3 regions of the Mesorhizobium sp. M0139 genome follow, and region 3 is predicted to be linked to each of the others. Evidence: predicted binding sites of a transcription regulator. Region 3 holds the regulator's gene; each other region holds the start of a gene.

Region 1 (9,612 bases), on a different contig from region 3:
ACGAAAAGCGGCAGATGCAGACTATTGGCGATTGATGCTAAGTCAGCGCTGCCCCCTACCTCCCCCTTGTGGGGAGGTCGGACCGAAGGTCCGGGTGGGGGTCTGGCGCCGCACCCCACCCCGCTGCTTCGCAGCGACCCTCCCCACAACGGGAGGGTGAACAAGAAACCGGAGCTAAAACTTGAAAGCCAAACTGGGCATGTCCCCCATTGCGTGGTGGAACGATGATCTTGCCGAACTCAGCGACGACGTCTCGCTGGAAGAGTGCCTGCGCCAGTCGCGCTCTGCCGGCTTCACCGGCATGGAAATGGGCCGGCGTTTCCCAAACGAGCCCGAAATCATGCTGCCGATCCTGAAAAAGGCCGACGTGACGCTGTGCGGCGGCTGGTTCTCCGGCACGCTGGTTGATGAGGATATGGGCAAGAACAGGGATCGCATCCAGCCGATGATCGACCTGTTCAAGGCGGTGAATGCGCCTTGCATCGTCTATGGCGAGGTCGGCCGCTCGATCCAGGGTGATCGCTCCAAGCCTCTCGCCACCAAGCCGAAATTGTCGAACGACGAAATGAAGGCCTATGCCAGGCGCCTCACCGAGTTCGGCGAATGGTGCGCAGAGCAAGGCATGCCGCTGTCCTATCACCATCACATGGCGGCGGTGGTCGAGACCGAGCCGGAGCTCGATGCCTTCATGCGCCATTCCGGCGAAGGCATTCCGTTGCTGCTCGATGCAGGGCATCTCGCCTTTGCCGGTGGCGATGTGCTGCGCGCCATCGACAACCACCACAAGCGCATCAGCCATGTCCATGTGAAGGATGTGCGCATGGGCGTGATCGACGGGCTCGACCGCACGAAGCAGTCCTTTCTCGACGCCGTGGCGCTCGGTGCCTTCACGGTGCCTGGCGACGGTTCGCTCGATTTCGGCGCCATCGTGCAGCGCTTCGCCGACCATGGCTATGAAGGCTGGTTCGTCGTCGAGGCCGAGCAGGACCCGAAAAAGAACCCGCCGCTGAAGATGGCCCAAGTGGGTTACAGGGAGCTGATGCGGGTGATGACGGCGGCCGGCTACACGGTGGAAACGCAGGGTTTTCCCAATGCCTGAGGCGATCCAATGAAGGATTACGAGCACCCGTTCTTCCGGCCGCTGTGGCGGCGCGTTGCCGTCGTCGCCGTCTGCGTGATCTGGGCGGGAATAGAATTCGCCTCCGGCACGCCGTTCTGGGGTGTTATCGCGCTCGGCTTTGCTGGCTACGCGGTGTGGCAGTTCTTCTATCTTTACAAGCCGGTGGAGGAGAGCAAGGCTGCGCCTGATCGACCGAAGACCGGCGAAGCGAAGGCGGACGCCGAACCGAAGGAATGAAGCGGCCGCGGCTCGGAAGGAGCTTGCGGGTCGGACACTCGACACCTGGCTTATCGCCTACGTCGGTGATTGGTCGGAACGTCCCTCGCTTCGTCATCCTAGGGTCTTCGCGACGGAGCTTCGCTCCTGCTTCGCCCTAGGATGACGAAGTTGAGAGGCCGACCTCGAAGACATGCGATAGGAGAGACAAAACATGTCGAAACTGCTCGTCAAAGCCGACAAGGGCCATGGCCGCGTCGCCCATGTCACGCCCAAAAGCGCCGGATGGACCTATGTCGGCTTCGACCTGCACCGGCTGAAGCCGGGCGCGACCGCATCCGGCAAGACGCGGGATCGCGAAGTCTGCCTGGTGTTCGTCACCGGCAAGGGCACGGCAAGGGCCGGCGGCCAGGAACTCGGCCTGCTCGGCGAGCGCATGTCGCCCTTCGAGGGCAAGCCGTGGTCGGTCTATATTCCTGAGGGGTCGGATTGGTCGGTCACCGCCGACACCGATCTCGAGCTCGCGGTCTGCTCGGCGCCGGGCCTTGGCGGCGGCCTCCCGGTGCGCGTCATCGTCCCGGACGACCTCGGTCAGGAAGTGCGTGGCAAAGGCACCAACACGCGCTACGTCACCAACATATTGCCCGAGGGTAAGCCGGCCGACTCGCTGCTGGTGGTCGAGGTCATCACGCCCGGCAGCCACACATCGAGCTACCCGCCGCACAAGCACGACCAGGACAATCTGCCTGCCGAATCCTATCTCGAGGAAACCTACTACCACCGCCTCAACCCGCCGCAGGGTTTTGCCTTCCAGCGCGTCTACACCGACGCCGACAAGACCGGCGCCCGCGAGCTGGACGAAGCCATGGCGATCGAGGACGGCGATGTTGTGCTGGTGCCCAAGGGCTATCACCCCTGCGCCGCCTGCCACGGCTACGACCTCTATTACCTCAACGTCATGGCCGGGCCGAAGCGGACGTGGAAGTTCCACAACGCGCCCGAGCACGAGTGGCTGACGAAGGCCTGATCGGCCTTCGCTTGCGCCGGAAGCGGTTGGTCCAGCAGCAAAAAATCGTCGGCTAACGATCCATGGGGTCGATTTGCCTTCGAAAACCCGCATAAGCTTCGTCAATCCGTCATGGAAATCACCTATGGCAGCGGGCTGACGAGGATTTTTTTCGATGCGCTACGCCATCTATTTCACCCCAAGGCAGGACGAGCCGTTGGCGCGGATCGCCGCCAACTGGCTGGGCCGCGACCCCTTTGGCGCCGCCACCAGGCCGGTCGAGGCGGTGGGCGAGCTGTCGGCGGCCGAAGTCGCCTTTCACACCGCATCGGCGCGGCGCTACGGTTTTCATGCGACGCTGAAAGCGCCCTTCCGGTTGGCCGCCAACGAAACCGAAAGCTCGTTGCGCGCGGCGCTGGACGCCTTTGCCGAAGCAACGCCGACGGTCACCATCCCGCGCCTGGTCGTCAGCCAGATCGATGGTTTCTTCGCTTTGCTGCCGGAAGGCCCGCTGCCGCCGCTCAACCGTTTCGCCGATGATGTCGTGCTTAGCTTCGACCGTTTTCGCGCGCCGCTCACCGAGGCCGAGATCGAGCGGCGCAGCCCGGATTCGCTGAAGCCGGCCGAGTTCCGCAATCTCTGCCAGTGGGGCTATCCCTATGTGTTTGAGACCTTTCGCTTCCACATGACACTGTCCGGCCGGGCCGGGCCGCAGGAAAGCCAACGTCTGCGCGCGGCAATTGACAGCCTGTTCGCCGATGTGCTGCAGCAGCCGGTGCTGGTGGATGCGCTGACGCTGTTCGTCGAAACCGAACCGGGCGCTCCGTTCATGGTGCTTTCGCATCATGCGCTCGGCCGCCGCGCTGCCCGAAAAACCGCCTGACCGCAATTCGTCCGAGTAAGCAAGGACTGCCTGAATGACCGCCGAAACTGTTCTCCACAACGCCCGCATCGTGCTTGCCGACGAGATCGTCGAAGGGTCGCTCGTGCTGCGCGACGGTTTTATCTCCGGCGTCGACGCCGGCACCGGCCACACCGGCGGGAGCATGGACGGCGAGGACATGGGCGGCGACTACATCATTCCCGGCCTGGTCGAGCTGCACACTGACCATCTCGAAGGCCACTATGCGCCGCGCCCGAAAGTGCGCTGGAACCCGATCGCCGCCGTCCTTGCCCATGACGCGCAGGTGGCCACCGCCGGCATCACCACCGTGCTCGACGCTTTGCGTGTCGGCATGGACGAGGACGCGGATATTACCTCCGACGACATCCGCAAGCTCGCCGGCGCGATCGAGGACAGCGTCGCGAAAGACCGGTTGCGGGCCGACCATTTCCTGCACCTGCGCTGCGAGGTCTCGGCGCCGGATTGCTTGCGGGCTTTCGCCAATTTCGATGGCGACGGGCGGGTCAAGCTGGCCTCGCTGATGGACCATGCGCCGGGACAGCGTCAGTTCGTCAATCTCGAGACCTACGCCCATTACTATCAGCGCAAGCTGAAATTGACCGATCGCGACTTCCAATTGTTCTGCGAAAAGCGGATGTCGGAATCAGCGAAGAATTCGGGACCGAACCGGGTGGCGATATCAGCCGCCTGCAACGAGCGGGGCATTGTGCTGGCAAGCCATGACGACGCCACATCGGGCCATGTCGACGAAGCGATCGAGCAGGGCGTGCGCGTCGCGGAATTCCCGACCACGCTGGAAGCCGCCAAGGCCTCGAAGGATGCCGGGCTCGGCGTGCTGATGGGCGCGCCCAACGTCATGCGCGGCTCCTCGCATTCGGGCAATGTCTCGGCCCGCACGCTGGCCGGCGACGGCCTGCTCGACATATTGTCGTCCGACTATATCCCTTTCAGCCTGATCCAGTCGGCCTTCTTCCTCGGCGACGTCGTCGAGGGCATCTCCTTGCCGCAGGCGGTCGCGATGGTGTCGAAGAACCCGGCCGAGGCCATCGGCCTCAACGACCGCGGCGTCATCGAACAGGGCCGCCGCGCCGACCTCGTGCGGGTGCGCGTCGACGACCATGTGCCGGTCGTGCGCACCGTCTGGCGCCAAGGGCGGCGGGTCGCCTGATGGTCTCGGCGTCGATCGAGCGCGAACTGACCAGCGAGGCCTTTCCGGTCCGCAACGGCGTCTTCGTCGCCGTCGTCGGCCCGAGTGGCGCCGGCAAGGATACGGTAATCGGTTATGCCCGCACCTTGTTTGCCGACGAGACGAGGCTGGAGTTCGTCCGCCGGGTCATCACCAGGCCGAGCGATGCGGCAAGCGAGGATCACGACACGCTGGCCGACGCGGCCTTTGTCGAAGCCGAGGCCGACGGCGCCTTCGCCATTTCCTGGGAGGCGCACGGCCTGCGCTACGGCATTCCGGCCGATGTCGACTGGTCCATCGCCAATGGCCATGTCGCGGTCGCCAATGTCTCGCGCGCAGTCATCCCGGTGCTGCGGGAGCGCTATGCCAATCTGGCTGTCGTCGAGATCACCGCCTCGCCGGAAATCCTCGCCGAGCGTCTCGCCCAGCGCGGCCGCGAATCGCGCGGCGAAGTGCTGGCTCGGCTCGCCCGCAGCGCCAATGTCGCTTTGTCCGGCTCCGGCGTCACCTCGATCGACAATGGCGGCCGGCGCGAAGCCGCCGGAGAACGCTTCGCCGAGGTGCTGCGCAAGGCGATGGCCTTCTCGGATATATCCGGCGTGATGTAGCGCTACTCGGCCGCGACAGTCTTGCGGCTGGCATCGAGCATCAGCCGCCTTGCGCGGAACACGCCCCATTGCTGGTCGACCAGCACGCCGATCAGGATCACGCCGCCCATCACCGCGAAGTTGAGCGAGGACGGGATGCCGAGCAGATTGACCAGGTTCTGCAACTCCTGCAGCAGCACGGTGCCCAGGATGACGCCAACCAGCGAGCCTTCGCCGCCGCGCAGCGAGAAGCCGCCGAGCACGGCGGCGGCAATGGCGTAGAGTTCGTAGAACTGGCCGTGGCTGGCCGGCGAGATCGAGCGCGTGTACATGGCGAAATAGATCGCCGACAGCGCCGTCAGAACGCCGCAGATGACATAGGCGGCCATCACGACGCGGCCGGTGCGGATGCCCGAATATTTCGCCGCCTCTTCGTTCTTGCCGATGGCATAGAGGTAGCGTCCGAACACCGAGCGGTGCAGCACCACCCACATGACGATCGAAATGACGATCAGTGCGATGAAACTGTTGGGCACGCCATAGCTGCGGCCCGCGGTGAGGAATTCGAGCTCGGGAAAATTCTGGCCGAAGGCGAAGCCGGCGGTGCCGTCGGCGGTATAGAAACGGGCGACCCCGCGATAGATCAAAAGGCCGCACAGCGTCACCACGAAGGGCTGCAATTTCAGCCTTGTGATCAGCCAGCCATGCGCCAGCCCGATGATGCCGCCCAGCACCAGGATCAGCGGCAGCGCCAGCGGCCATGGCATGTCGCGCACAGCGATGAAATCGATGAACAGCGTGCCGAGCAGCGCCACCAGCGACCCCACCGACAATTCGATGCCGCCGGTGATGATGACGAAGGCCTGGCCGATGGCGAGGATCCCGAACAGGCCGATCAGGTTCGAGGTGTTGGCGAGGTTGATCGGCAAAAGGAAGCGCGGGTTGATGGCGGTCACCACGGCGCCGACCACCAGGATCAGGATCAGCAGGCCGAGATCTTTTTTGCTCATCGTCTTCTCCCCAATGCGCCGGACCGGCAATCGCCTGAAGCCCGCTAGTTTGCCGGCTTGCCGACCGCCAGCAACAGCACGTTTTCCTGGCTGAATTGTTCCTTGTCGAGAATGCCCGAGATCTGGCCCTCATGCATGACGGCGATGCGGTCGGACACGCCGATCACCTCTTCCATGTCGCTGGAGATCATCAGCACGGCGACGCCGGCATCGGCCAAGGCTCGCATCAGCCCGTAAATCTCGGCCTTGGCGCCGATATCGATGCCGCGCGTCGGCTCATCGAGGATCATCACCTTCGGGTTCATCGCCAGCCATTTGCCCAGCACCACCTTCTGCTGGTTGCCGCCCGACAGCGTGCCGGTTCGCGTCTGCACCGACGGCGCTTTGATGCCGAGATTCGTCTTCTGCTTCTCTGCGGTGGCGGCCTCGGAGCTTGCCGACACCAGTCTACGCTTCGCATGCGCCGGCAGGTTGGGCAGCGAGATGTTCTGCGCGATCGACAGGTCAAGCAAAATGCCGGTCAGCTTGCGGTCTTCCGGAACCAGGAAAATGCCATGCGCGACCGCATCGGCCGCCGAACCCAGCACAAGCGGCTTGCCGTCGAGTTCGAGCCCACCGCCAAGCGTGCTGTCTATGCCGAAGAACACCCGCGCCAGTTCGGTGCGGCCGGAGCCGACAAGGCCGGCGAGGCCGAGGATTTCACCGCGCCTGATGTCGAGGTCGACCGGCCGGGCAGGGTAGGCGGGGGTGCGGATGGCTTTGGCTGAGAGAGCCGTGGCGCCCGGCGCCCGAGCCGCCTCGGAGGCCTTCTCGCGCTCCTTCAGCATGCGGCCGATCATCAACTTGACCATCTGGTCGTGGTTGATGGCGCTCTTCGGCAAGGTGCCGGCCAGCATGCCGTCGCGCAGCACCACGACGCGGTCGGCGACGCGCTCGACCTCATGCAGCCGGTGCGAAATGAAGATGACGCTGATGCCATCGGTCTTCAGCGCCTTGATGACGTCGAGCAGCTTGTCGGTTTCGGCAAGCGGCAGGCTCGATGTCGGCTCGTCGAGGATCACCAGCCGTGCCTTGATCGACAGCGCCTTGGCGATCTCGACCATCTGCTGCTGGGCAAGCGACAGCGAGGCAACCGGCGTATCGGCGGAAAAGTTGGCGCCGACACGCTTCAGCAGCGGCGCCACCATTTCGCGCAGCTTGGCGCGGTCGACCAATCTCAGCGGCCCGCCGCGCAACGGCTCGCGGCCGAAGAAGATATTGGCGGCAACATCGAGGTTTTCGAACAGATTGAGTTCCTGGTGCACGAAGGCGATGCCCGACCCCAGGCTGCCTTCGACGGTGAGCCCGTCATGCGCAACGCCGTCGACGGTGATGGCGCCGCTGTCCGGCCTGGTGACGCCGCCGAGGATCTTCATCAAGGTCGATTTGCCGGCGCCGTTTTCGCCGACCAGGCCGATCACCTCGCCCGGCCTGACCTCCATGGAAAAACCATCCAGCGCCACCACGCCCGGATAAGTCTTGCGCACGTTCTCGAGGCCGAGGAACGGGGTGGTTGCGACGATGGATGGGTCGGAATAATTCATCACGCCATATTTGATCAGGCTTGCCAGCAGCCGGTGGGCTACAGACTGACGGGCCTTGGCCGGCCCGTCAACACGATCGCCGGCTCAAGGCGAACCCTGAGCCGGCGCAACTGCTCGTGGTCTCAGTTTCCGGACATCGCCTTCAGATTGGCGGCATAGGTGTCGACATCGTCCTTACCGATGATCTTGGTCGGGATGATGATCAGGCCGCCTTCCGGAATGCCTGATTTGTCGCCCTTGAGATAGGCGGCCATCAGCTTCATGCCCTGATAGGCCCACTCGAAGGGCTGCTGCACGACGGTCGCCGCCACGGTGCCTTCCTTGACGCCGCCCAGCGTGATCGGATCGTCATCGAAGCCGACGACGGTGATCGAGCCGAGCTTGCCGGCGTCGCGCAGCGCTTCATAGATGCGCGGCGTGTTGTAGGAATAGAAGCCGACCATGCAGGTGATGTCGGGGCTGGCGACCAGCGCGTCCTCGACATTCTTCTTGGCGCGCGCCTGGTCGATGTCGTCGCCGCGCACGTCCACCAGTTCGATCTTGCTGCCGGCGAGGCCGTCCTTCATGCCCTGGATGCGTTCCTTGGCATTGTCGGCGCCGAGCAGGCCGACGAAGCCGAGGCACTTGCCGCCGTCCGGCATCGCCTTCTTGGCGATCTCGGCCGCCTGCTTGCCGGCGTCGACATTGGACGAGCCGATATAGGCGACGCGCTTGGTCTGCGGGGCATCGGAGTCGGTGGTGAACAGCGCCGTTTCCGACGCGATCTTGTTCAGGCCGTCGGTCGAGGTCTTGGGGTCGACGGCCGAGACCATGATGCCCTTGACGCCGGCGGTCACCAGATCGTCCATCAGCCGCTGCTGGATGGCGACCGAGGACTGCTCGGGATATTTGAGTTCGAGATTGTAGTCGGGCAATTCGGCCTGCGCCTTCTTGACGCCGGCTTCGGCGGCCTTCCAGAAATCGGAAGCGCCGTTGACGACGAAGGCAAGCGTCGGCTTGTCGTCGGCGCGCGCAATGGCTGTCGCGGTCAGGCCAAGCAGCAGGGCTGCGGTGGCCACGGATGCATGTCGTATCAAGGATTTCATGTTCAACCTCCCGTTTTGGCTCAGTCGTCGGACTGAACCGATCTTGCATTCACTGACTTGCCGCTCGCGATTTGGACGCCCTCCTCCTCAGGGGTTCCCGGCGCTGAAGAATGGCGTCGTCGGTCGCGATCACGGACTTTAGAGACTCATCCCGTGCTCGTAAATAGTCTGATTTGTCTGACATATCACATGTCCGAGACCAAGCTTGCGGAGGCAAACCCCGCTCGCCATCGGGCCATTCACGTGCACTTCTCGCCGCACGGGTCCCACCTGACCGGACACGGCGGATTGACGTTACAGCGTCGTTTTGTATTAGTAAACACTATTAGCAGAGGTCTCGCGCGGACACTCGGCGGTGGCCCTAGGTCTAGTTTGCCCGAACAGGTGCAGCACGGCTTCGCGCAAGCAGATGCCTTGCAGTCCTTGAATTTCACGCAGCCCGCAGCGGCATGGCGGGGAACTTCAAAACTGCTAATAAAGATAATCGCCTTCGACTATTTCCATTGGTCGACGGCGCGACACCATCTTGTCGGTGTGGCAGGCTTGCGACTAGACAGGCTGGGGATTGGGACGCAATGCCATGAGCGAGACGAGGGATCCGGACGACACGGCGAAGCGGCGCAAGGCGCCGGCGAGAGCTGCCAAGGGCGGCCGCGTCACCATGACCGACATTGCCAGGGCAGCCGGTTGCTCGCAGGCGACCGTCTCTTTCGTGCTCAACGATTCGCCCGGCATCCGGCTGTCGCAGCAGACGCGCGAGCGGGTGATCGACGCCGCGCGCTCGCTCGGCTACGCAGCACCCGCCTTCTCGGCGCTGCGCAAACCTGTTCCCGCCTTCGATGGACTTGACGGTGTCATCGGTTTCGCTGTCGACCAGCTGGCGACAAGCCCGGAAGCCGTTGTCGCCATCGAGGG
Region 2 (9,612 bases), on a different contig from region 3:
GCTCCTGCTTGAAGTCTTTTCGCGACAAACGCCGCGACAACCGTCCGCCCGCAAAGGGCAGGACCGAACATGCGCGGCCGCAGCCGGAGACCGTACCAGTCCGACCCGAAGCCAGACAGCCACGCCACGAAACAAAACCGGACGACCGGTCTGATCCGAAGCCCGCCCCCCGTATCCTGGCGCGTCGCGAAGGCATCCTGCCCACTGAGCGCCTGCCGGTGATCCTCGAAGTGGCGCCCAATCAGGATTATGCACTGCTCGACAGCGGCGCCGGCGAAAAGCTCGAACAATACGGCCCCTACCGCATCGTGCGGCCCGAGGGACAGGCGATCTGGCAAAAGGCCTTACCGGCCAGGGACTGGGACCGCGCCGACGCCATCTTCACCGGCGACACCGACGAGGAAGGCATCGGCCGCTGGCGGTTCCCGAAGGTACCGCTGGGCGAGACCTGGCCGATGAAGCATGACGGCATCGACTATCTCGGCCGCTTCACCTCGTTTCGCCATGTCGGCGTCTTCCCCGAGCAGGCTTCGCACTGGGACCATATGGCCAGCCTGATCGCGGCGGCCAAGCGCCCGGTCAAGGTGCTGAACCTGTTCGGCTATACCGGGCTCGCGTCTCTCGTAGCCGCCCGCGCCGGCGCCGAGGTCACCCATGTCGATGCCTCCAAGAAGGCGGTCGGCTGGGCGCGCGAAAACCAGGAAATGGCTGGTCTCGGCAGCAAGCCGATCCGCTGGATCGTTGACGATGCAGTGAAATTCGCCGAGCGCGAAGAGCGCCGCGGCAGCCGCTACGACATCATCCTGTTCGACCCGCCCGCCTATGGCCGCGGCCCCAAGGGCGAGGTCTGGCAGTTGTTCGAGGACCTGCCCGGCCTGACCGATCTTTGCCGCGCGATCCTGACGCCGAAACCGCTCACCGTGGTGCTGACCGCCTATTCCATCCGCGCCTCCTTCTTCGCCATCCATGCCTTGATGCGCGACACTTTTGCCGGCATGGGCGGCACGGTTGAATCAGGCGAACTGATCATCCGCGAGCAGTCCGCCGGGCGGGCGCTGTCGACATCGCTGTTTTCGCGCTGGGTGGCCTGAAATGCCGTGGGGATTTGAATGAACGAACGGCACATCGGCGCGCCGGGGCAAGTCAAGGAAGTCACCAGCCTCGCCAATCCGCTGATCAAGGACATCAAGGCGCTCGCCCAGAAGAAATTCCGCGACCAGCAGAACGCCTTCATGGCCGAAGGGCTGAAGCTGGTCATCGACGCCCTCGACCTCGGCTGGTCGATCAGGACGCTGGTCTTCGCCAAGGCCGGACGCAATGCGGCGGTCGAAAAGGTGGCGGCGCGCACGGTCGCAGCCGGCGGCACCGTGCTGGAAGTGTCCGAAAAAGTGCTGGTCGCCATCACCCGCCGCGACAATCCGCAAATGGTGGTCGGCGTCTTCCGGCAAAAACTGCTGCCGCTAAGAGACATCCGCGCTCACGAGGGCGACGTCTGGGTGGCGCTCGACCGGGTGCGCGATCCCGGCAATCTCGGCACCGTCATCCGCACCGTCGATGCCGTCGGCGCCAAGGGCGTCATCCTGGTCGGCGAGACTACCGATCCTTTTTCTGTCGAGACCGTGCGCGCCACCATGGGCTCGATCTTCGCCGTGCCGGTGACCAAGGCGACGCCGGAAGCATTTCTGGCCTGGCGAAACAGCTTCTCGGGCCTGGTCGTCGGCACCCACCTGAAGGGCGCGGTCGATTACCGCTCGGTCGATTTCTCCCGAGGACCGGTGCTCTTGATGATGGGCAATGAGCAGCAGGGCCTGCCCGACAATCTGGCGGAAAGCTGCGACCGGCTGCTGCGGATTCCGCAGGCCGGCCGCGCCGATTCACTCAATTTGGCGGTCGCCACCGGAATCATGCTGTTCGAGATCCGGCGCGGCGCGCTGAAACTTGCCCCCGAGGACGCCACATCTTGAAATCATGGTCTCCCTATGCGCTGCTGGTGGTGGTGGCAATCGCGCTCGACCAGTGGATAAAGCATCTGATCGAGACCGGCCTCGTCTTCCAGGAAAAGCTCGACCTGGTGCCATTCCTGGCGCTGTTTCGCACCTACAATACCGGCATCGCCTTCTCGATGTTCTCGTCCTTCGGCGACACCGGCCTGGTCGTCATCGCGGTCGTGGTCGTTGCCTTCGTGCTTTATCTGGCGACGCGCACGCCCTCCAGCCATGTGCTGGCCCGCATCGGCTTTGCCCTGATCATCGGCGGCGCGATCGGCAATCTGATCGACCGCGCCGTCTACGGCCACGTCATCGACTATATATTGTTCCACACGCCGGTATGGTCCTTCGCCGTCTTCAACCTTGCCGATGCCTTCATTTCGGTCGGCGCGGCGCTGGTCGTCTTCGACGAGTTCATCGGCTGGCGGCGCGAGGCCAAGCCGCAAGGCCCAGAAGCCTGACGGCCCGACTCTTTTGACCAATTGACCTCGCCGGACGGTCGCCGCACAGTTCGGCCAGAGCCAGCCAATGCCGACCGCCAGCCTTTGCGAAGCCGAGGAGAAGAGATGCCTGAAACCTTCAAAGCCATCCTCGTTTCGCGCGACGCCGAAAAGAAACAGTCGGTGGAGGTCGTCGATTTCGGCGAAGCCGATCTGATGGAAGGCGACGTCACCGTCGCGGTCGAGGCGACGACGGTCAACTACAAGGACGGGCTGGCCATCACTGGGAAAGCGCCAGTGATCCGCCGCTGGCCGCTGGTGCCGGGCATCGATTTCGCCGGAACCGTCCTCTCCTCATCGCATGCCGACTGGCGCAAGGGCGACAAGGTCATCCTCAATGGCTGGGGCGTCGGCGAGACGCATTTCGGCGCCTATGCCGGGCGCGCCCGCGTCAACGGCGACTGGCTGGTGCCGTTGCCCGACGGCATCAGCGCCCACGATGCGATGGCGGTCGGCACCGCCGGCTATACGGCGATGCTGTGCGTCATGGCGCTGGAGCGGCACGGCATCCTGCCCGATCGCGGCCCGGTGGTGGTGACGGGTGCCGCCGGCGGCGTCGGTTCGGTCGCGGTCTCGCTCCTGTCCAGCCTCGGCTACCACGTCATTGCCTCGACCGGCCGCAGCGCCGAGAGCCCCTATCTGATCGACCTCGGCGCCGCCGAAGTGATTTCGCGCGAGGAACTCTCCCAGCCGGCCAAGCCGCTGGCCAAGGAGCGCTGGGCCGGCGGCATCGATGCCGTCGGCAGCCACACGCTGGCCAATGTGCTGTCGATGACCGCCTATGGCGGCGCGGTCGCCGCCTGCGGCCTGGCGGGTGGCATGGATCTGCCGTCGAGCGTCGCCCCGTTCATCCTGCGCGGCGTCTCGCTGCTCGGCATCGATTCAGTGATGGCGCCAAAGGCTGTGCGGCTGGAAGCCTGGCGCCGCATCGGCAGCGATCTTGATCTCAAGAAGCTCGCCGGCCTGTCGACGACCATCGGCTTCGACGGCATCATCACCGCCGCCCATGACATCGTCGAGGGCAAGATCAGGGGCCGCGTGGTTGTCGATATGTGAGGCTCCCGAAGCATGATCCCGAAAGGGAATCAGGTTTCGGAAAAGATCAGGCGATGCGGAAAACCGCCAAAAATGCATGACCGCTAAAATTCGAACGATCCGCCGCGCTTTTCCATAATCTCTATCTGCAAGGAGTTCCGCATGATCGCGGAGTCCGCCAGGAAAGAGAAGAGCCGTGCCGAAAGCGTCGACGGGCCGAGTCCGGCGACGGCGAAGCGGCAGCGTGTTGCGTCGCCGCCTCTGGCGCCGGATTTGCCGCGCGCCACGTCCGAGGGCCTGCCGTTCCTGACGGTGGTCGCCAGTGTCGTGCTGGCGGGCCTCTCCCACCTCACCGGTGCGCCGATCTTCATCACCCTCGGCCTGCTGGCGACAGGCCTTGCCGGCGTCGCCATGCACCTGCGCAGCCGGCGCACCGTCCGCCGCGCGGCGGCCTTGCTCGACGAAACCGCGGCCCGTAGCCGCGCCGAAATCGAGACGCTGGCCGACCGCATGTGGGAGATGCAGGAGAGCGAGGAGCGTTTTCGCGGGCTGATTGATGCGCTCGGCGATCTCGTCGTCCACCGCGACCGCGACGGCCACATCGTCTACGCCAACAAGGTTTTCGCCAGCCTCGTCGGAACCGACCAACGCGACCTTGCCGGCAGGACCCTCGCCGAACACGGCATCGATGTCGGCATCGTCCCCGACGCCGCCTTTTCGGATCACGAATGCCTGAGTTCCACCGACGTCTCCATCCGCACGCCGAACGGTCCGCGCTGGTTCTCGTGGATCGAACTGTCGGTGCGCGACAAGGATAGCGGCGCCGTCTCGCACCGGGCGATTGCCCGTGACATCACCGCCCGCAAGCGCGCCGAATCCTCGTTGATCACCGCGCGTGAGCGCGCCGAATATGCCAGCCAGGCCAAGTCGCGCTTCCTCGCCACCGTCAGCCATGAGATCCGCACGCCGATGAACGGCATCATGGGCATGGCCAAGCTTCTGGCTGACACCAATCTGTCGCCCGAGCAGCGCACCTATGTCGGCGCTGTCTCGACCTCGGCCAGCGCCCTTTTGGCGCTCATCGAGGATTTGCTCGACTATTCCAAGATAGAGGCCGGCCGTTTCGACCCGGAGCCGCAGCCGACATCGCTGCGCGAAATCGCCGACAACATCATCGAACTGATGGCGGCGAAAGCCTTCGCCAAGAACATCGGCCTCGGCTGTCATGTCGAGCCCGACGTGCCACAGATGATCATGGCCGATCCGGGAAGAGTCAGGCAGGTGCTGCTCAACCTGATCGGCAATGCGATCAAGTTCACCGACACCGGCGGCGTGCTGGTTTCGGTTGCACGGGCCCGCACCGAGATCAGCGACCGCATCTGCTTCACCGTCGCCGACACCGGCCCTGGCCTGCGCGAAGACGATATGGAGCGCATCTTCGAGGAATTCGAACAGTCCGACGGCACCTCGACCCGCACCCATGGCGGCGCCGGCCTCGGTCTTGCTATCTCAAGGCGGCTGGTGACCGCCATGGGCGGCGCCATTTCGGTGTCGAGCCGGCTTGGCGAGGGATCGGAATTCGTCTTCGAGATCCCGGCCGCAGGAGCAACCGAAGCACCGCAGAACCGGCAGAACATCCTCGCCGGCCGGCGCGCCGTGATCGTGTCGAAGAACGCCGTCGAGGCGGACGCCATCGCCCGCACCATCCGCGCCCATGGCGGCGCCGTCGACGTCGCCGCAACTGCTTCCCAGGCGACGCCCTTCGCCGAACATTGCGATGTGCTGTTGATCGACGCGGCCCTGGAGGACGGCGACGGCAGACTGCTCAAGCGCCTGCGCCAGAGTGGCTTTGCCGATTGCGAGGCGATCACGCTGATCGCGCCGACCGACCGCGGCATGCTTGGCGAATTCCGCACCAGCGGCTACGCCACCTTCTTGGCGAGGCCGGTGCGCGGCGAAACCCTGCTGCGCGTGCTGCTGACCAGTCATGCCCCTGCCTTGCCGCCGCCCAAGCCGGAAAAGACCGGCGCGTCCTCGCTTCGTGCCCATGGCGGGCGCCAGCAAGGTTTGTCGGTGCTGATCGCCGAAGACAACGACATCAACGCCATGCTTGCCCGCGCCACGCTTTTGAAGGCGGGACATCGCGTGAAAGTGGTCGGCAATGGCAAGGCCGCGGTCGAGGCGGTGACCGAAGCCGGGCTGAAAAATCGCTTCGATGTGGTGCTGATGGATTTGCACATGCCGGTCATGGACGGGCTGGACGCGATCGCCGCCATCCGCCGCCACGAGGAGGAAATGGCTGTGCCGCCGGTTCCGATCATGGTGCTTTCGGCCGACAGCCAGGAAAAGACCCGTCACACCGTGCTCGCCCATGGCGCCAGCGGCTTTGTCACCAAGCCGCTCGATCCCGACGCGCTGGTCCATGCCGTCGAGGGCCAGGTGGCCGCCTGAATTCATGTCGCTCAAAAGTGGCCCCGGTTTTGAGAAGACGACATGCACAAAACAAAGACTTAAAGCGCGTCGCGTGAATCGTCCCAGCGCGACGCGCTTCAAGGCGACGCTGGCGCAATCCTCGCGTCACGTAGGTAGCCGAATGAGGGTTTTCGCCAGCCGACGAAGTATTGCCCGTCGCGCCGTATCACGGTACTGTCACAATCCTGTTGCACCTACACCGTATCCCCGTGCCAAGAGGGATGGCTCGAAGGAGAATCACTCGTGCATACAGTTATGCCGGAATGTGACACTCGGCCCAGCGCAGGCGGCGCTTTGCTCGCCGCGCGGAACGCCGATGCCGTCGCAACAGGCGCACCGCTGGGCCGTATCGGCAATCTCGAAGTGCGGCTTGCCCGCAATGAGGCCGAAATCGCCGCCGCCCAGGAAGTGCGCTACCGGGTGTTTTATGACGAGCTTGGCGCCAGGAAGGACCTGTTCCAGGCGCAGGACCGGCGCGACGCCGACCGCTTCGACCCGCTGTGCGACCATCTCCTCGTGCTGGACACTTCGATCTCCGGCCCCGAGCATCGCCGCATCGTCGGCACTTACCGCCTGCTGCGGCAAGAGATTGCCGCGACCGCCGGCGGCTTCTATTCCGAAGGCGAGTTCGAACTGACTAAGCTGATCGCCCGCCATCCTGGCCAGCGCTTCCTTGAGCTCGGCCGCTCCTGCGTGCTGCCGGAATACCGCTCGAAGCGCACCATCGAGGCGCTGTGGCAAGGCATCTGGGCCTACATCAACCACTATGAGATCGGCGTGATGACCGGTTGTGCCTCGTTCCCTGGCACGGTGCCGGCTGCGCATGCCGAGGCGCTCACCTACCTTGCCCATCACTGCCGGACCAACTCCGCCTGGGATGTGCGGGCGGTCTCCGGGCGCTATTGCTCGATGGATCTGATGCCGATCGAGGCGGTCAACGCCAAGGCGGCGATCGCGGCCATGCCGCCGCTGGTCAAGGGCTATCTGCGCGTCGGCGCCCGCATCGGCGACGGCTGCGTCATCGACCGTGAGTTCTCCACGGTCGATGTGTTCGTGGTGATGCCGGTCAAGGAAATCGGCGCCCGCTACGTCAACTATTATGGCGGGGAAGCGCAGCGCTTTGCGGCGTGAGGCAGTAGGCAGTAGGCAGTAGGCAGTAGTGAAGGCTGCCGGGATTCCTGACTACTGACTACTCCCTACTCACTAATCCCCTCCCTATGGAATATCCTCCGGTCGCCGTCCCGGGCGGCTCTTGTAGGATGGAAACGTCCAACCGAATTTCAGCGCGCCGCCGCGCACCAGGAAAGCCGCGGCGAAGCCGGCGACATCCGAGGCGAGCGGCGGCAGGCCGGCGAGATCGCCAAGTGTGTAGAGGCCGGCGCCCGCGAGTGCGGCGGTGACGTAGATTTCGGGCCTGAGCAGCACCGATGGCTCGCCGGCCAGCAGATCGCGCAGGATGCCGCCGAACGTAGCGGTCAGCACGCCCATAACAACGGAGACGACCGGCGAGCCGGTGATGGCCAGCCCCTTGGCCGCGCCCATTACGGAAAAGGCCGCCAATCCGATGGCGTCGAGCCAGAGCAGCCATTTCCAGCGGGATTCGACGCGGTGGGCGATGAAGAAGACCAGCACCGCAACCGCCGCGCAAACCAAGACATAGCCGGAGTTGGCGACCCAAAAGACGGGCAGGTTGAGGATGACGTCGCGCAGTGTCCCGCCGCCAATGCCGGTGACGCTGGCCAGAAACAGGAAGCCGATAATGTCGAGCTGCTTGCGCGAAGCCGCCAACGCCCCGGTCGCGGCAAAGACGGCGACGCCGGCATAGTCGAGGAGGTCGATGGGTGTCAGGGACATGAGGTAGTAGGGATTTGGATTAGGGAAAGTATGAATAACACGAAGCCGCGCGATTGATACGCCTGCCTATTCCCTATTCCCTATTCCCTATTCCCTACTGCCTATTCCCTACTCACGCATCCTTCTCGGCCTGCTCGTTCACCGGCCCCGGCTCGACCGGCGCTTCGGTGGCCGCGATCTTGGGGCCGCCCTTGGCGACCCCGACCATGGCCGGCCGCAGCACGCGCTCGCCGATCGAATAGCCCGGCTGCACGACCTGGACGACGGTGTTGGCCGGCACATCGGGATTGGGCACTTCGAACATCGCCTGGTGGAAATTCGGGTCGAACTTCTCACCTTCCGGTTCGAGCTTCTTCACCCCATGCCGTTCCAGCGTCGACAGCATGGCGCGCTCGGTGATCTCGACGCCGTCGATCAGCGCCTTGAAGCCGGCATCTCCGGCTGCTTTCGCCTCGGCGGGGATAGCATCGAGTGCGCGGCGCAGATTGTCCGACACCGACAGCATGTCGCGGGCGAAATTGGCCACCGCATAGGCGCGCGCATCATGCACGTCGCGGGCGGTGCGGCGGCGCAGATTCTCCATCTCGGCCGCGACGCGCAGCGCGCGGTCCTTCAGCTCCTCGTTTTCCTTCAGCAGCCGCACCAGCGCTTCATAGTCGCCGTCAATGCCGCCTTGCGTGCGCTCGGCCTCGGCCGTTTCGATATCCTCGGGCGCGCGTTCGTCTTTTGTCTGGTCGCTCATCGCCATTTCCCGTCATTCGAATGGTTTGGATTTGCGCCCGATATCGAGGTTTGGCGGCCAAAAATCAAGGGGCAAGCCCAGGAGGACGCCTAACAGCAGGCAATGTTGCGGGCTGCCCGTCGGACTTGGTGCGGGACGCAAAGACGTTCAAAATTAATTCAAACTTTACCGTAACGGCAGCCTTTGCTTGCCAATACCCCGCTATGGGGAACCATTCAAAGCTTGGAGGAGTTTTGAAACCGACACAGGATTTGAGACAATGGACCGCAATACTGGCAACAGAAGCGAAGAGCTCGCCGCCGACATCAGGCGCCAGTTCGGCACCGAGGCGACGACGCGCTTCTTGCGCACCTTGCCGGCCTTCCGCACCGAGGCCGACATTCCCGCCCGTTTCCGGGACCTGCTCGACCGGCTGGACGGCATAGAAGCCAGCATGGCCGGCGGCCGACGCCGTCAATAGCGATGCAATCGCGCGACAATTACGCGCAGTAATTTTGCGTGAGCTTTTCCTTGCGGCAGCGGGACGCCCCGCCTATGCTTCCTGATGAACATGATTTCCCCCGAGACGGCCGCCAACAGCAAGCGCGCCTGGTTGAAGATCCTGGCGCGCTACAAGAAGCCCGACCGGCGACGCAGCACTCTTGAACTCGCGATCACCCTTATTCCTTTCGTTACGCTGTGGGCGCTGTCTTCGGCAGCCTATTCCTATGGCCACTGGTGGGGCTTGATCCTGATCCTTCCCGCCGCCGGTTTTCTGGTGCGGATCTTCATGATCCAGCACGATTGCGGCCACGGCTCCTTCTTCGCCAACCGCACTGCCGACGACTGGATCGGCCGCGCGCTCGGCGTGCTGACGCTGACCCCTTACGATTGCTGGCGGCGCGCGCACGCCACCCATCACGCCAGCGCCGGCAATCTTGACGAGCGCGGCATGGGCGATATCAGGACGTTGACGGTTGCTGAATACCGGCAGCTGTCTTGGCGGGGACGCCTTGCCTATCGTCTCTACCGCCATCCCCTG
Region 3 (9,612 bases):
TAGCGCGCCACCAACGCGATGGCCCCGGCCAGAAGCAGGCCGAACAGCCCGAGCATGACCGGAATGGCGCGCGAGGACGGTTGCGAAAATGCACTTGTCGGCCGAAACAGCACCGTCCACGGCCGACCGGCGACGATGATCTTGCGCGTCACCAACAGCCTGTCGCCAAAGCTCGCAACCGGCGGCGTTTCCGACTGGAACAGAAGATTGTCGGCGTCGGCCGTGCCGTCATAGACCGCGGTGTTGACCGGCAGCAAAGGCGTGCGGCTGAGCGCGGTCTGGAACAGGTCGCGGGCGCGGAAGGCCGCGTAGAGAAGGCCTGATGTCGATGATCTGGACGCATTGATACCATCCGGCGCGGTTTCGACATTGAGCCTGACGAAGACCAGGAAACCGGTAAAGGTCTGCGCCGCGCCAGTGTCCTGGCCGAGCTGGACCAGACCGCTTGCGTGCTGTGCGTCATCGGCCATCGCTTTTTCGATCGCCTCGCGCCGCACCGGCTCGGTGAACATGTCGTAGCCGATGGTGGATTCGTTGGCAGGGTCGAGCGGCTCGAACAGCACGACGGGCGTGCGCCATGGCTGTGTCGTGTCCGGATAGACCGTGTGGGCGGCGCCGCGGTCGCGCAACATGTCGCGCTCGACCGCCGCTTCGTCACCGGTCTTGGCCAGCCTGAGATAGCCGATGCCGCGCAGGCCGGCGAAATTGTTATCGACATCGAGGGCGCTGAAGAAGGCCTTGAATTCGCTACCTGAAATCTCGCCATTGCGGGCGTCGAACAGCGCCTGCGTCGAGCGCAGCAGTGACAGATGCAGATCGATACGGCTTTCGATGCGGTTGAGCGCGTCGTCGGCCGTCGCCTCGAACTTGATGCGCGCCGCTTCCTGGGTCGCGAAATAGGCGAAGCCCGCCATCGTCAGGCTGATCAGTGCAACGGCAATGAAGGCAAGGATCGGGAAAAACTTCTTCAACGCAGGCCCATGGACGGTTCGGGACCTTTATGGGCAAGTCGCCGCGGCAAGACAATGGCGCGGCCAAGCCATAATGACAGCTGGCATATCATGCATATTTAGCCGGCTTATCGATCTCGAGCATCAGTGAACATGACAGCTGACGATAGCGTGGTCTCAGGCCGCGATCTTCAGCGCACCCGGACCGGGAATGGCGCCGGGCGGGCACTTTCCCAGGATGATCATGCCGAGCACTTCGTCCTGCGTCACATCGGTGGTGAGCGCGGTGCCGACGACCTGGCCGTTCTTCATTACGCAGACCCGGTCGGCAAGCTCGAACACGTCGTGAATGTCGTGGCTGATCAGGAAAATGCCGATGCCGTCGGCCTTGAGCTGCTTTACCAGTTCGCCGACCTGCGCCGTCTCCTGCGGCCCAAGCGCGGCCGTCGGTTCGTCCATGATCAGGATGCGGGCGTTGAACAGGATGGCGCGTGCGATCGCCACCGACTGGCGCTGGCCGCCCGATAGCTTGATCACGGGCTCCTTGAAGCGCTGGAAGCGCGGATTGAGCCGGCCCATCACCTTGCGCGCCTCGGCCTCCATGGCGACATCGTCGAGTGTCCCCCACGCGGTCATCAGTTCGCGGCCGAGGAAGAGGTTGGCGGCAGCGTCGACATTGTCGGCCAGCGCAAGCGTCTGGTAGATCGTTTCGATGCCGTATTTCTTGGCGTCGCGCGGATTGGAGATCGAGGCCTCCTGGCCGTTGACCAAGATCTGGCCGGCATCGCGCTTGTAGGCGCCCGACAGGATCTTGATCAGCGTCGACTTACCGGCGCCGTTGTGGCCAAGCAGCGCCACCACTTCGCCCGGGAAAAGATCGATGGACGCATCGTCGACGGCGCGAATGCCACCGAACGCGATCGAGATGTTGCGCATGTCGATCAGTGGCGTACCGGTGGGAGCAGTTTTTTCCATAATCGTTCCTCCCTAGACGCGCTTGCGGTAGACGGTGTCGAGCCAGACGGCGATGACCAGGACAGCGCCAACGACAATGCTCTGCAGCGGCGAGTCGATGCCGAGCAGCACCATGCCGGATTGCAGCGACTGCATCAGTAGCGCGCCGAGCATGGCGCCCATCACCGTTCCGGCGCCGCCCGCGAGCGACGTGCCGCCGATGACAGCGGCCGCGATTACCAAAAGCTCGTCCAGTGTGCCCAGCGCATTGGTTGACGCATTGAGACGGGCCGACGAGATCGCCGCGCTGATTGCAGCCAGCACACCCATGATCATGAACACCTTCATGGTCACCCAGCGCGTGTTGATGCCGGCGAGTTCCGCTGCCTCCGGATTGCCGCCGATGGCGAAGACATAGCGGCCGAAACGCGTGCGCTTGGTGATGAACGTCATGATGATGCCGACAATCACCGCCATCAGCACCGGTATGGCGATGCCATGCGCGATGAACAGCCCGCCTTCGGGAACGGTGATGCCGTTCTGCTGTGCGTACTGGCGCACGATGCCGATCGGCCATGGATAGGAATTGGCGATCCACACGGCGCCGAGGATGGCCGCGCAAGCGACCACGCCAAGCAGGGTCTCGGCCCAGACTGGGCGCAGTGGAAAGCTGAAGCGCTTGCGCTGCGAGCGACCGTTGAGCAGCGCGAAGGTGACCGCCGCGCAGGCGACGATGCCGACGATCCAGCTGGCAGCGGCGCCAATCGAGCCGCGTGGTCCGCCGCCCATCAGCTGGAAGGTGGCGTCGAGTGGCGCGACCGTGCGCCCGCTGGTTATGAGCCATGCCATGCCACGCCAGACCAGCAGGCCACCAAGCGTCACGATGAAGGCCGGAACCTGCATATAGGCGATGATGAAGCCCTGGAACGCGCCGATCAGCAGACCAAGCACCACGCCGGCGGCAAGCGCGACGACCCAGAGCCAGGGGTTTCCAAGCTGGAAGCCGATGACGCGAATCAGGAATTCGGCCTGTGCCACGCCCATGATCATGCCGATCACGCCTTCGACGGAGCCCACCGAAAGGTCGATGTTGCGCATGACGATGACCAGTACCATGCCGGTCGCCATGATCGCGACCGAGGACGTCTGCACCGACAGGTTCCAAAGATTGCGCGGCGTCAGGAAAAGCCCACCCGACAGGATATGTATGCCGACCCAGATGACCAGCAGCGCGCCGACCATGCCGAGCATGCGCGTGTCGAGCTCGGTCGCTTTCAGGAACCGGGCGACCGCGCCGAGTTCAGACGCTCGTGCCGTATCGGCCTGCGGATTTGAGGTCGTGTCGGTCATGATGTCCTCCAGCGGCTTGCCGTCTGGCGCGGATGCCGGACCACAGCCTAGAAGTTTGCCGCCGATGGCGGAAACACACAATTCTCGTAGAGAAAACGCCGCGGCTTGACAGCCGCGGCGCCTCATTTTCTTCAAGTCGTCGAGATCAGTTGCAAGCCGCGACGCTGCCGGCGGCGACGCCTGTGCAGACTTCGTCCTTCTTGATCCAGCCGGCGTCGATGACGACGTTGAGGTTGTCCTTGGTGATCGCGACGGGGGTCAGGAACAGCGACTTGACGGTGTTGCCGCCAGGCGTGGTGAAGTCCTTGGCGCCGGCAATGTCGCCCGTCTTCTTGCCATCGGCAAGCTGCGTGGCGATCTCGGCGGCGTTCTTGCCGAGTTCGCGCGCGTCTTTCCACACCGACACCGTCTGCGTGCCGAGCGCGATGCGGTTCAGGGCGGCATGGTCGCCGTCCTGGCCCGAGACCGGAACCGTTCCGGCAAGGCCCTGCGCCGTCAGCGCGGCGACAACGCCGCCGGCGGTGCCGTCATTGGCCGCAACCACGGCATCGACCTTGTTGTCATTGGCGGTCAGGAACTGTTCCATGTTCTTCTGGGCGTTGGCCGGCAGCCAGCCATCGGTATAGGCCTCGCCGACATTCTTGATCTTGCCCGAGTCGATGGCTTCCTTGAGCACTTCCATCGAGCCCGAGAACAGGAAATCGGCATTCGGATCCGAGCCCGAGCCCTTGATGAAGACATAGTTGCCTTCGGGCTTCGCCTTGAACACTTCGCGGGCCTGCATGCGGCCGACTTCCTTGTTGTCGAAGGTCAGGTAGAAGACGTCCTTGTTCTCGATCAGGCGATCATAGCCGACGACCGGAATGCCTTCGTCCAGCGCCTTCTGCACCGCCGGGCCGATGGCCGAGGCGTCCTGCGCCAGGATGATCAGCGAGTTGGCGCCCTGCGAGATCAGGCTTTCGACGTCGGTCAGCTGCTTGCCGGGATTGGACTGCGCGTCGGCCGAAATGTACTTGTCGCCGGCGGCTTCGATCGCCGTTTTCATCGCCGCCTCGTCGGTCTTCCAGCGCTCTTCCTGGAAGTTCGACCACGACACGCCGATGACCTTGTCCTTCGCCTGCGCGACCGACATCAGCGCCAGCGACATGGCGACACCCGCCAGCATGGCGGCTGCAAATCTGTTCATCATAATCCTCCCTGCGCCGCGTGCGGCGCGACAAAACTGGCCCGAGGGCCGGCACACAGAGGCCCTATTTTTTCGAGCCTCGAAAAAATACTGGTTCAATGATAAGGCGCTGTCAACATCGATAAGGCGCTGTCAACATCGATTCTGATGGATTCTGATGGCCTTGCCGAATTTTTTCGAGGTCCGCAATAAACAATGACAGGGCTGCCGGCGTCTGCCAATATTTGGCTGGTGCCGTCGAACGCCTTCACTATCATGAGGCGCGAGGAGGCCGGGAGGAAAACAAATGTCGGTTGGGATCCGCCACGACGATCTGCGCCGTCGCAACCGTGCGATGGTGATTTCGGCCGTGCGCCGGGCCGGCCAGCCGTCGCGGACCGAGATTGCGGCGACCACCGGCCTCAGCCACTCGACCATATCGGCAATCTCGTCTGATCTGATTCAAGAAGGCATCCTGATTGAAGGCAAACCTGGCGAGACCGGCGCACTGAAACGCGGCCGGCCGCAGGTGGGCCTTGGTCTCAACCCGGAAGCGGCGGCGGTGATGACCGTCGTGCTGTCGCTCAATTTCCTGTCCGTCACCGTCATCGACTATGCCGGCCACGTCGTCGCCGAGGAACAGCGCCGGCTGGACACGCTGACCAAGCCGCGCGACGAGCTGATTGGCGAATGCGTAGCAATCGTCCGGCGGCGGCTTGAGGATCCCGACCTCGATGTCCAGAGCATCGCCCGCATTGCCATGGGCATCCAGGGCATCACCGATTCGCAGGCGCGCGCCATGCTGTGGTCGCCGATCACGCCACTGACCGACATTGCCTTCGCCGACATGTTGGAAGCGGAATTCGGCATTCCTGCCACCATGGAGAACGATTGCAACATGATGGCGGTGGCGCTGCAATGGCGCCAGCCCGAGCGCTACCGCGACAATTTTATCGCCATCCTCTTATCGCACGGCATCGGCATGGGCCTGGTGCTGAAAGGCGAACTGTTCACCGGCACCCATTCCTCGGGCGGCGAGTTCGGCCACATGATCCACCGTCCGGGCGGCGCGCTCTGCCGCTGCGGGCGGCGCGGCTGCGTCGAGGCCTATGCCGGAAACTACGCCATCTGGCGCAGCGCCAAAATGATGAGCGAAGATGCCGAGCCGGTCGATATCGGCGACGCTGATATGCGCGCACTCGCCGCGCGCGCCCGCGAAACCGATGGCCCGGAGCGCGAAGCCTATCGCAGGGCCGGCGAGGCGCTCGGCTTCGGCCTCGGCAGCCTGTTTGCACTGATCGATCCGGCACCCGTCGCCATGGTCGGCGTCAGCGCCGCCGCCTTCGACTTGATCGAACCGGCATTGCGCGAAGCGATCGCCCAGACCGCCGGCGGCCAGCACTCGAAATCGATCTCCTTCGACACCGAGCCCAACGAGCTGCCGCTGATCCGCGAAGGCTGTGCCATGCGCGCGCTCGGCTTCGTCGATCAGGAGATTTTCGCGCCGGGCATTCAGGCCAAATCCGGCAAGCATGTCGCCTGAATGGCCGGCAACGGCGCGACGCGCAGCATCCTAGTCTTCCCTGATCGCGTAGCCGGCGCCGCGAATGGTACGGATGACATCCGGCATGCGGCCGTTGTTGACCGCTTTGCGTAAGCGCCCGACATGGACGTCGACGGTTCGCTCGTCGATATAGATCGTCTCGCCCCAGACATTGTCGAGCAGTTGGCTGCGCGAGAACACGCGGCCGGGATGGCGCATCATGAATTCGAGCAGCCGGAACTCGGTCGGTCCGAGCCTGATCTCGCTCTTCTTGCGGTAGACACGGTGCGACTCGCGGTCGAGCACGATGTCGCCGACCTTGAGCACGCTGGACAGCACTTCCGGCTTGGCCCGGCGCAGCAGCGCCTTCACGCGCGCCATGAACTCCGGCGTCGAGAATGGCTTGACCAGATAGTCGTCGGCACCGGTGGACAGGCCGCGCACGCGATCGCTTTCCTCACCGCGCGCGGTCAGCATGATGATCGGCAGCCGCTCGGTTTCGGGCCGCACTCTAAGCCGCCGGCAGAGCTCGATGCCGGAAACAGCGGGCACCATCCAGTCGAGCACCAGGAGATCGGGCACGTTTTCCTGCAGGCGGATCTCGGCCTCGTCGCCGCGTGTCACCACCTCGACCTGATAGCCTTCGGATTCGAGGTTGTAGCGGAGGAGCACGCCCAGCGGCTCCTCGTCCTCCACGACCATGATGCGTGGCGCGATCATAGGCAGTTCACCCTCATCAGGCCGGCGTGGCCATCGCCGTCTCGTCCTGCTTCGGACGATTGGCGGGCAATTGCTGGCCGGTCAGCACATAATACGCATTTTCGGCGATGTTGGTGACATGATCGCCGATGCGCTCAAGATTCTTGGCGCAGAACAAGAGATGCGTGCAGGCGGTGATGTTGCGAGGGTCTTCCATCATGTAGGTCAAAAGCTCACGAAACACGGACGTGTATTTGACGTCGATGCGCTCGTCGTCATTCCTGAGTTTTGCAAGCGCTGCCGCATCGGTGGCGGCATATTCCTCGACGACGCCTTGCACCTGGATCAGCACCAGTTGCGCCATGGCATCGATGGAGTGCGAGAGGTCGCGCGGCGTGACGCTCAAGCCCACGGTGCCGACGCGTTTGGCGATGTTCTTGGCGAGGTCGCCGATGCGCTCGAGGTCGCCCGCCATGCGGATCGAGCCGACCACGGCGCGCAGATCGTTGGCCATCGGCTGGCGCTTGGCGATCAGCGTGATGGCGCGGTCGTCCAGTTCGCGCTGGCGCGCATCCATGATGGCGTCGTCGGAAACGACACGCTGTGCCAGCGCATTGTCCGAATTGAGCAGCGCCCTGGTCGAGCCGCTGACCATCGAGCCTGCCAGATCGCCCATGTCGCGGATCAGCTTGCTGATCTGCCCGAGCTCTTCATCGAAGGAGGCGACGGTATGTTCACCCATGATCTTGGTCCTCGTGCCTGAAAATTCACCCGCCGGACGGCTCAGCCGAAGCGGCCGGTAATGTAGTCCTGGGTGCGCTTGTCGTCGGGGTTGGTGAACATCTTGTCGGTGGCGCCCTCCTCGACGAGATAGCCGAGATGGAACATCGCCGTGCGCTGCGACACGCGCGCCGCCTGCTGCATCGAGTGGGTGACGATGACGATCGTGTAGTTCTGGCGCAGTTCGTCGATCAGCTCCTCGACACGGGCGGTGGCGATCGGATCGAGCGCCGAGCAGGGCTCGTCCATCAGGATCACCTCCGGCGACACGGCGATGGCGCGCGCGATGCACAGGCGCTGCTGCTGGCCGCCGGACAGGCCGGTGCCGGGCTCCTGCAGGCGGTCCTTGACCTCGTTCCAGATCGCCGCCTTCTTCAGGCTCTGCTCGACGATCTGGTCCATGTCGGACTTGCGCTTGGCCAGCCCATGGATGCGCGGGCCGTAGGCGACGTTCTCGTAGATCGACTTCGGGAACGGGTTGGGTTTCTGGAACACCATGCCGACGCGGGCGCGCAGTTCGACGACATCGATGTTCTTGTCGTAGATGTCGTCTTCATCGAGCGTGATCTTGCCGGTCACCCGCGCCAAATCGATGGTGTCGTTCATGCGGTTGAGGCAGCGCAGGAAGGTCGACTTGCCGCAGCCGGACGGGCCGATCAGCGCCGTCACCTGGTTCTGACGCACGTCGAGATTGACGTCGAACAACGCCTGCTTCTCGCCGTAGAAGACGCCGACCTTGTCGCCGCGCATCTTGATGACTTCGTTCGACTTGGCGTTCATTTTGTCGCCCACTGCATTCTCAAGGGACTGTTCGGTCATGATGTTCATACCAAATTGCCTTTTTTCTACCAGCGCCGCTCGAAGCGGCGCCGGAGCACGATCGCGGTGATGTTCATGGCCATGAGGAAGACGAGCAGGATGATGATGGCGCCGGACATGCGCTCGACAAAAGCGCGCTCAGCCTCGTTTGCCCACATATAGATCTGAACCGGCAGCGCGGTCGCCGGATCGAAAGGCGTCGCCGGATAATCGGCGACGAAAGCGACCATGCCGATCAAGAGCAGCGGTGCTGTCTCGCCGAGCGCACGCGCCAGGCCGATGATGGTGCCGGTAAGGATGCCTGGGGCGGCAAGCGGCAGGATGTGATGGAACACCATCTGCATCTTGGAGGCGCCGAGACCTAGGGCCGCCGAGCGGATCGACGGCGGCACCGCGGCGAGGGCGGCGCGCGTGGCGATGATTATGGTCGGCAATGTCATCAAGGTCAGCACCAGGCCGCCGACGAAGGAAGCCGAGCGCGGCATGCCGAGGAAGTTGATGAACACGGCAAGGCCAAGCAGACCGAAGACGATCGACGGCACCGCCGCGAGATTGTTGATGTTGACTTCGATCAGGTCCGTAAAGCGGTTCTTCTTGGCGAACTCCTCCAGATAGATGGAGGCGGCGACGCCGATCGGCAGCGCCAGCAACAGCACGATCACCATCATGTAGAACGAGCCGATGATCGCCACGCCCATGCCCGACGTTTCGGGCCGGCTGGAGGCGCCATAGGTGAACAGGCCGGTGTTGAAATGCTCGGCCATCACGCCGTCGGCTTTAAGCTTGTTCATCCAGTCGATCTGCTGGTTGGACACCTTGCGGCGCGCTTCATCGACGCCGAGGTCGATCTGGCCCTTGAAGGCCGAGTCGAGGTTCGCGGCAGCCAGGATGTCGACGTCACGCGTCCTGCCGATCACCGACGGATCGGCGGAGACGATGTCGCGCAGCTGGACGCGGGCGCCTTCCGACAGGAAGCCCTTGAGCTTCAGCATCATCGGCTTGTTGGCCGGATCGATGCCGAGCTTGGCCACCAGTGCGTTTTCGGCGAGCTTGGGATAGTTCGCCTTGATCAGCACGGTAGGGTCGGTCGCGCGCTTGCCGGAGGGATCGATCACCTTCTCGTCGAAGGTGACCGGCAGCGTCACCGTCGTCTGCCAGAAGGCGGTGTAGCCTTTCGAGACGATGGTGATCAGCATGATGGCCAGGAACGCCAGGCCCACCGAGATCGCAATCACGCCATAGATGCGGAACCGGCGTTCGGCGGCATAGCGCGCCTTCAGCCCGATGTCGCGGCGCGGTCGCGCGACGGCGCCCGCCATCGTGTCCAGGGGGATGTCGGTCATTCGTACTGC

What was found. The regulator PhoB, encoded in region 3, activates phosphate uptake and scavenging genes when phosphate is short. The targets are predictions, from matches to a motif close to TGTCATNNANCTGTCAT.
Region 1: the regulator PhoB is predicted to act here: its motif matches at 2,460-2,476, upstream of NKJ58_RS26640 (DUF1045 domain-containing protein).
Region 2: the regulator PhoB is predicted to act here: its motif matches at 6,171-6,187, upstream of olsB (l-ornithine N(alpha)-acyltransferase).

Annotation. Positions count from the first base shown of each region.
Region 1 is NZ_JAMYTN010000019.1:16,215-25,826, reverse strand. It holds gene iolD (3D-(3,5/4)-trihydroxycyclohexane-1,2-dione acylhydrolase (decyclizing)) at 1-35, shown strand, start outside; gene iolE (myo-inosose-2 dehydratase) at 182-1,099, shown strand; gene NKJ58_RS26650 (hypothetical protein) at 1,109-1,357, shown strand; gene iolB (5-deoxy-glucuronate isomerase) at 1,551-2,363, shown strand; gene NKJ58_RS26640 (DUF1045 domain-containing protein) at 2,518-3,225, shown strand; gene NKJ58_RS26635 (alpha-D-ribose 1-methylphosphonate 5-triphosphate diphosphatase) at 3,260-4,414, shown strand; gene phnN (phosphonate metabolism protein/1,5-bisphosphokinase (PRPP-forming) PhnN) at 4,411-5,040, shown strand; gene NKJ58_RS26625 (ABC transporter permease) at 5,043-6,029, opposite strand; gene NKJ58_RS26620 (sugar ABC transporter ATP-binding protein) at 6,074-7,612, opposite strand; gene NKJ58_RS26615 (sugar-binding protein) at 7,735-8,697, opposite strand; gene NKJ58_RS26610 (LacI family DNA-binding transcriptional regulator) at 9,278-9,612, shown strand, end outside.
Region 2 is NZ_JAMYTN010000008.1:184,770-194,381, forward strand. It holds gene NKJ58_RS16020 (RsmD family RNA methyltransferase) at 9-1,091, shown strand; gene NKJ58_RS16025 (TrmH family RNA methyltransferase) at 1,110-1,964, shown strand; gene lspA (signal peptidase II) at 1,961-2,449, shown strand; gene acuI (acrylyl-CoA reductase (NADPH)) at 2,555-3,544, shown strand; gene NKJ58_RS16040 (response regulator) at 3,686-5,974, shown strand; gene olsB (l-ornithine N(alpha)-acyltransferase) at 6,251-7,126, shown strand; gene NKJ58_RS16050 (trimeric intracellular cation channel family protein) at 7,211-7,843, opposite strand; gene grpE (nucleotide exchange factor GrpE) at 7,962-8,591, opposite strand; gene NKJ58_RS16060 (hypothetical protein) at 8,851-9,051, shown strand; gene NKJ58_RS16065 (fatty acid desaturase) at 9,136-9,612, shown strand, end outside.
Region 3 is NZ_JAMYTN010000011.1:183,433-193,044, forward strand. It holds gene NKJ58_RS20260 (CHASE domain-containing protein) at 1-971, opposite strand, end outside; gene NKJ58_RS20265 (ATP-binding cassette domain-containing protein) at 1,128-1,925, opposite strand; gene NKJ58_RS20270 (sugar ABC transporter permease) at 1,938-3,254, opposite strand; gene xylF (D-xylose ABC transporter substrate-binding protein) at 3,400-4,440, opposite strand; gene NKJ58_RS20280 (ROK family protein) at 4,727-5,962, shown strand; gene phoB (phosphate regulon transcriptional regulator PhoB) at 5,993-6,682, opposite strand; gene phoU (phosphate signaling complex protein PhoU) at 6,699-7,403, opposite strand; gene pstB (phosphate ABC transporter ATP-binding protein PstB) at 7,445-8,269, opposite strand; gene pstA (phosphate ABC transporter permease PstA) at 8,287-9,603, opposite strand; gene pstC (phosphate ABC transporter permease subunit PstC) at 9,600-9,612, opposite strand, start outside.